3 regions of the Streptomyces sp. NPDC058000 genome follow, and region 1 is predicted to be linked to each of the others. Evidence: riboswitches for the same ligand, from Rfam matches in the RefSeq annotation. Region 1 holds a riboswitch; each other region holds the start of a gene.
The links. Region 1 has a riboswitch for magnesium ahead of ACFVT2_RS05755 (NRAMP family divalent metal transporter). Riboswitches for the same ligand answer to the same signal wherever they lie in the genome.
Positions count from the first base shown of each region.

Region 2: it holds a riboswitch for magnesium, as region 1 does, so the genes downstream of both, ACFVT2_RS08755 (NRAMP family divalent metal transporter) here and ACFVT2_RS05755 (NRAMP family divalent metal transporter) in region 1, are expected to answer to the same signal.
Region 3: it holds a riboswitch for magnesium, as region 1 does, so the genes downstream of both, ACFVT2_RS21440 (NRAMP family divalent metal transporter) here and ACFVT2_RS05755 (NRAMP family divalent metal transporter) in region 1, are expected to answer to the same signal.

Region 1 covers NZ_JBHVQS010000003.1:208,928-211,191, forward strand. Annotated here, with positions in the region: gene ACFVT2_RS05755 (NRAMP family divalent metal transporter) at 1-1,342, opposite strand, end outside; M-box (ykoK) riboswitch at 1,642-1,812, opposite strand; gene ACFVT2_RS05760 (hypothetical protein) at 1,965-2,264, shown strand, end outside.
Region 2 covers NZ_JBHVQS010000006.1:10,945-13,208, reverse strand. Annotated here, with positions in the region: gene ACFVT2_RS08760 (lytic transglycosylase domain-containing protein) at 1-184, opposite strand, end outside; M-box (ykoK) riboswitch at 761-930, shown strand; gene ACFVT2_RS08755 (NRAMP family divalent metal transporter) at 1,234-2,264, shown strand, end outside.
Region 3 covers NZ_JBHVQS010000021.1:68,452-70,715, forward strand. Annotated here, with positions in the region: gene ACFVT2_RS21440 (NRAMP family divalent metal transporter) at 1-1,129, opposite strand, end outside; M-box (ykoK) riboswitch at 1,437-1,610, opposite strand.

The DNA.
Region 1 (2,264 bases):
TCACCGACAGGGTGACCAGGACGCCGACGACGGCGGCGGTGAAGGCGTTGGTCCGGGGGCCGTTGACCCAGGGGCCGAGCACCGCCCGGTCGTTGCAGAGGAGCAGCAGGAAGACGGAGGCGGACGGCAGCAGCACCCCGGCCAGGGTCTGTACGCCCTCGGTGAGCAGGCCCAGCGGCGAGCCGGGGATCAGCACGATCGCGGCGGCCGCGGCGACCAGGCCCGCGTAGACGGCGTAGAAGCCCTTGGCGCCGCCGACGCCGCGGTGCAGGGAGTGCCGGATGCCGAAGACGTCGCCGATGGCGTAGGCGGTGGACAGGGACACCGCGAAGGCGCCGATGATCGAGGCGTCCAGCAGGGCGATGGCGAACAGCACTCCGGCGAGCTTGCCGGCGTGTGCGGCCAGGCCGTGTGCGATGCCGGCGGTGTCGGTGAAGGCGCCGACGCCCTGGGTGCCGGCGAAGGCGGCGGCGGTGCAGCCCATCAGGGCGGCGGCGCCGAGCACCACGATGGCGATGCCGATCCACAGGTCGGCCTTCTCGTAGCCCATGAAGCGCGGGGTGATCCGCTTGTCGATGACGTAGGACTGCTGGAAGAAGAGCTGCCACGGGGCGACGGTGGTGCCGACGATGCCGATGATCAGCAGCATCACGGACGACAGTCCACCGGGTCCGTCGGGGAGGTGCGGGACGACGAAGTCGTGGGCCATCTGCCCGGTGGACGGGTGGACCAGGAAGTAGAGCGGGACGAGCAGCAGCGACGCCGCGCACAGCGCGATGGCGATCCGCTCGAACCGGCGGAACGACCCGGTGAAGGCGGAGGCGATGATCACGGCGGCGGCCAGCAGCACCGCGCCGACCTTGGGCAGCCCCAGGTATCCGGCGGCGAGGGTGATGCCGATGAACTCCGTCACCAGCGTCAGCGCGTTGAGCAGGAACAGGTCGATGACCGAGAACGCGCCCCAGAACTTCCCGAACCGTTCCAGGATGAGCCGGGCGTGCCCCACGCCGGTGACGGCGCCGAGCCGGAGCACCATCTCCTGGTTGACGTAGAGGACCGGGACGAGCAGGAGCAGGGTCCACAGCAGGTGGGTGCCGTAGTTCTGGCCGGCCTGGCCGTAGGTGGTGAAGGCGCCGGCGTCGTTGTCGCCGACCATCACGATCAGGCCGGGGCCGACGACGGCCAGCAGGGTCTTGAGCTTGGCGGACAGGCCCCGGCGCGGGGCGGTGTCGTCGTGCCTGATGGTGCCGAGTGCGCCGCGGATGTCACCGGTGTGCGCGTCGTCGAGCACGGCGGTGGGGTGCGGGGCGGGGACCGTGGAACGGACGGTGGTCTCGGTCATGGCGACCTCCCAAGTCCCCCGAGCGGGGGAGGTGTTGGGGGCGCGGGGCAGCCATCTTCCCTGCGCGGGCGCGCAGCACGACGACCCGTGTCGGCGGTGGGCCGTACGGGGGCGTGGTGCGGCGGGGAGGCCGCGCAGGGAAGATGGTTACCGCGTGCCGGAAGAATGCGAGGGCAGGCGGAAGGGGGGCCGATGATGGCCCGGACTACTGCAATCCATGTCTCTCGCCTCCTTCCGGTCGGGGCGCGTAGGGTGCGCCGTCGTCGATCCGGCAAGGAGCGGACCAGTCGCCATCGACTGGTTCACCCCCACTCGTCAGAGCTTTGGCACGTCACGGCGTAGCCCCGTGCGGGGCAGCCACTTGGAGTCACCCCTTGGGCCGGGGAGACCTGTCCTGATCCGGAGCGTCTCTCGACGGGTGGGATCAGTGGCCTGTGTCCATGACGACGCCTCACCGAACGAGGTGACCGCTGTCGTAAACCTCTAGAAGTGTAGACCCTGTCGGGAGACACTTGCGCAAGTCTGCAAGTTTTTGACCGACTCTTAACTCCGCGGCGGGTTCGTCCCGTCGTCCGGGCTCAGCTGCTGGACACCGCGCCGACCTCGGGTGAGCATGAGCCGCATGTCCCAGGACCCCGAGCCCGGCAAGGCGGGCAAAGCCGGTAGCGAAGCCGAGCGGTTGGACCGCATCGAGGCGTTGTTGGCGCCTGCCGTCGCGGGGGTGGAGGAGGCGGGACGGCGGCTGCGGCCGGCCTGGCGGCGGGTCACCCGCGGTGAGCCCCGCTGGCCCTCGACGCTCGCGGTGTCGGTGGCGGTGGCATTGCAGTGGCGGCTGCCGGAGCGGTTGGCGATCCATCCGGAGTGGCTGCTGCCGGGGTTGGAGACCGCGCTGTTGCTCGTGCTGGTGGTGGTCGACCCGTTC
Region 2 (2,264 bases), on a different contig from region 1:
GGCTCTCCGCGTCGAGTTGCGCGGCCAGCATCGGAACGCTCAGCTCCGGGCAGGTCTTGGTGGCCAACTGGACGGTCGCCAGATACTGACGGGGAATAGTGGGCAGTGCGGGCGGCCGGGTCAGCCACCAGACGACACCGAGGGCGACGGCGACTACGAGTACGACTCCGAGCGTCAGGCCCACCAGACACCCTCGGCGTCCGGAGCGCCTGGGTTCTATCTCCGCCGGAGAAGCACGGTACGTCGTGGCGGGCGACGACGCCCCCCAGGAGTGACGTGCGGGCTGCTGACCTTGTCCCCGGCCGCTGTCCGTCGCTCCGGCTTGCTGCTCTTGCATGTGCCCAGTCCGTCCGGTCAGGTTCATCCGGCGATATGTCGATAACGGGTGGGACGCATTGGGCTCCACGTTAGTTGCAAGATCGCGCAACCGAGCGAGCGTCTATGGGGATTGCCACACGAGGGAACCGGCCTCGGCCGCCCGCCGCGACACCGTCACCAGCGCCGCAGACTAGCCCGCCTACGGTCGTCGTAGGCGCGGTAGAGATCCGGCACGGTGGATCCCCTCCACTGCAAGAGTTATCCCGGGCGCGATCTCCAAGACCTCGAAGGCTTTCCGGCGCGGACCATCGGTTCCGTGCTGCACCGCCCCCAGCCGGAACGGCCCCGTGAAAGGTGTCGCACCGGGGAACAACAAGTCAAGAACGAGTCAAGCAGTTGCGATGATGCGCAAGTATGAGCCAGACTCGTCGAGGTTTGAAACAAGGCACCTCGTTCGGTGAGGCGTCTGCACGGACACAGGCCACTGACCCCACGACGTCGAGAGACGCCCAGGTTCAGGACAGATCTCCCCGACTTAAGGGGTGATCCCAAGTGGCTGCCCCACAGGATTACGCCGTGCAGTGCCAAAGCTCTGACGAGTTGGGGTGAACCGGTCATGCGGGCCGGTCTGCTCTTTGCCGAGTCGTTTGGCGCGATCACGCGCCCCGGCCGGGAGGAGGCGAGAGTTCATGGATTGCGGTCCCAGTAGTCCGGGCCACAGTAGGCCCCGCCTCCGCCTGTTCTCGCCCTGTCCCGGCATGCGGTAACCACCTTCTGCGCGTACTCGCGTCCCTGTTCTAGCGCCCAGCACCCGTGCGGCCTGACGCCGTCCCGGGCCGCTGGCCTGCGCGTGCAGCGTGTGTGGTGCCCAGGCATGCCCGAAACCTCCCCCTTCGGGGGAACGGGAGGTCTGTCATGACCGAAACGACGCTCACCCACCCCACCGCTCCCGCACCGCGCAGCGCAGTCCTTGACGACGCGCACGTGGGCGACATCCGCGGTGCGCTCGGCACCATCAAGCAGGACGACACTGGCGAGCGCCGGGGCCTGTCCGCGAAGTTCAAGACGCTGCTCGCGATAGTCGGGCCCGGCCTGATCGTGATGGTCGGCGACAACGACGCCGGCGCCTTCGCCACCTACGGCCAGGCCGGTCAGAACTACAGCACCCAGCTGCTGTGGACCCTGCTACTGCTGATCCCCGTCCTGTACGTCAACCAGGAGATGGTGCTCCGCCTCGGCGCCGTCACCGGCGTCGGCCACGCCCGCCTCATCCTGGAGCGGTTCGGGAAGTTCTGGGGCGCGTTCAGTGTCATCGACCTGTTCCTGCTCAACGCACTGACCCTGGTCACCGAGTTCATCGGGATCACGATGGCCGCCGACCATCTGGGCCTGCCGAAGGTCGCCTCGGTGATCCTGGCCGCCGCCATCATCATCGCCTCCGCCTTCACCGGCTCCTTCCGCCGCTTCGAGCGCATCGCCGTCGCCCTGTGCGCCGCCTCGCTGCTCCTGGTCCCCCTCTACTTCATGCTCCACCCCAAGACCTCGCAGATGGCCCACGACTTCGTGGTCCCGGTCATCCCCGGCGGCAGCGGTGAGCTGGCCACCGTCATGATGCTGATCATCGGCATCGTGGGCACCACGGTTGCGCCCTGGCAGCTGTTCTTCCAGCAGTCGTACGTCATCGACAAGCGCATCACCCCGCGCTTCATGAAGTACGAGAAGGCCGACCTGTGGATCGGCATCGCCATCGTCGTCATCGGCGCAGCCGCCATGATGGGCCTGGTCGCCGCCGCCTTCGCCGGCACCAAGGGCTTCGGGAACTTCACCGACACCGCGGGCCTGATCACCGGCATCTCGGCCAAGGCCGGCAAGGTCGCCGGCGTCCTCTTCGCGATCGCCCTGCTGGATGCCTCGATCATCGGCGCGTTCGCCGTCTCGCTGTCCAC
Region 3 (2,264 bases), on a different contig from region 1:
CGGCGACCAGGCCGGCGTAGACGGCGTAGAAGCCCTTGGCGCCCTTGACGCCCCGGTGCAGCGAGTGCTTGATCCCGAACACGTCGCCGATCGCGTACGCGGTGGACAGCGACACCGCGAACGCGCCGATGATCGAGGCGTCCAGCAGGGCGATCGCGAAGAGGACACCGGCGACCTTGCCGGCCTTGGCCGAGATGCCGGTGATCAGGCCCGAGGTGTCGGTGAAGTTCCCGAACCCCTTCGTCCCGGCGAACGCGGCGGCGACCAGGCCCATCAGGGCGGCCGCGCCGACGATCACGACCGCGATGCCGATCCACAGGTCGACCTTCTCGTACTTCATGAAGCGCGGGGTGATGCGCTTGTCGATGACGTACGACTGCTGGAAGAACAGCTGCCAGGGTGCCACCGTGGTGCCCACGATGCCGATGATCAGCAGCATCACGGTCGCCAGCTCGCCACTGCCGCCGGGGATGACCGGGACCACGAAGTCGTGCGCCATCTGCGACGTCTTGGGGTGGAGCATGAAGTAGAGCGGGACCAGGAGCAGCGAGGCGGCGCACAGCGCGACGGCGATCCGCTCGAAGCGGCGGAAGGAGCCGGTGAACGCGGAGGCGATGATGATCGCGGCGGCCAGGATCACCGAGGCGGCCTTCGGCAGCCCCAGATAGTCGGCGGCCATCGTGATGCCGATGAACTCCGTCACCAGCGTTAGCGCGTTGAGCAGAAACAGGTCGATGACGGAGAAGGCTCCCCAGAACTTCCCGAACCGCTCCAGGATCAGCCGCGCGTGCCCCACCCCGGTCACGGCGCCGAGGCGCAGCACCATCTCCTGGTTCACGTACAGAACGGGAATCAGCAGGAGCAGGGTCCACAGCAGCTGCGTGCCGTAGTTCTGCCCGGCCTGGCCGTACGTGGCGAAGGCTCCGGCGTCGTTGTCGCCGACCATCACGATCAGGCCAGGGCCGACTATCGCCAGCAGCGTCTTGAGCTTGGCGGACAGGCCCCGGCGCTCGCCGGTGTCGTCGTGTCGGATGGTGCCGAGCGCACCGCGGATGTCGCCCACGTGCGCGTCGTCGAGGACTGCGCTGCGCGGCGCCGGAATGGTCTTGTCGTTGATCAGGCTGGTCATGGCGGGCCTCCCAATCCCCCCGATGGGGAGAGGCGTTGAGGGCGCGCGGCAGTCATCCCCCCTGCGAGCGCGCAGCCCGGCCGCCCGGGACGGCGAAGGCCGTACGGGTGCCTGGGACGAGGATGCGAGTGCGCGCGGGAGAGGTGGTTACCGCGTACCGGAGGTCGAGAAAGACATAAGAATCCGGATGACGGGCCTACTGTGGCCCGGACTACTGCAACTGCAGTCCATGTCTCTCGCCTCCTCCCGGCCGGAGCGCACGCGGGCGCTGGACGACGCGGCAAGGAGCAGACCGGTCCCGATGACCGGTTCACCCCAACTCGTCAGAGCTTTGGCACTGCACGGCGTATTCCACCTGTGGGGGAAGCCACTTGGGGTCACCCCTTAGGCCGGGGAGACCTGTCCTGAACCTGGGCGTCTCTCGACGTCGTGGGGTCAGTGGCCTGTGTCCGTGCAGACGCCTCACCGAACGAGGTGCCTTCTTCAAACCTCCAGAAGCATAACGGCATAGTTGCGAGATCACGCAACTGCTTGGCGAAGTCTTGACACACCTCGTGACTGGACCGTGCTCCCCGGCCGCGGTCGGCTTCTCCTGTCGGGCGACGCGAGAACGTCAGTGGGTTCCGACATCTGATGTCAGTACTTCCGACGTGGGGTGTGTCAGTAGGCAGGCGGGGGCACTTCGGCGTCGAGGGCGCGAAGTCCGTACCGGACGTCGTCGGCGAGGACCGCGATGTCGTCGTCGATGGGACGTCGCCCGGGAACTGCCGTCGCAGCCAGCCCGCGATCTGCTCGGGCGACCGGCACAGGGCCGGTTCGGCCTCCACCAGCGCCCGCAGAGCGGGCTGTTGGGGCAGCTTGGCCTGCTTGGGGCGGCGCCCACGCGTGTAGGCGGCCGCGTCTGCGGGCGCAGCCCGGTAGTGGTCCCGGCCTCCGTTGCACGCGATCTCGCGGAGACGGTCGAGGGCGATCTGCCCAGTCGCTTGGCCGGCCGCCGGGCCGATTCACCGGCTGCGATACCCCCGGGATATCTCCTCGCGTTCACCGCCGGTCAAATGTCGTATCGGCCGCTGCTGCGGAGCCCGGCGGACGCTGCCGCTCTGGTACCGAAACTGGCGGACATGGTGCATCGGCG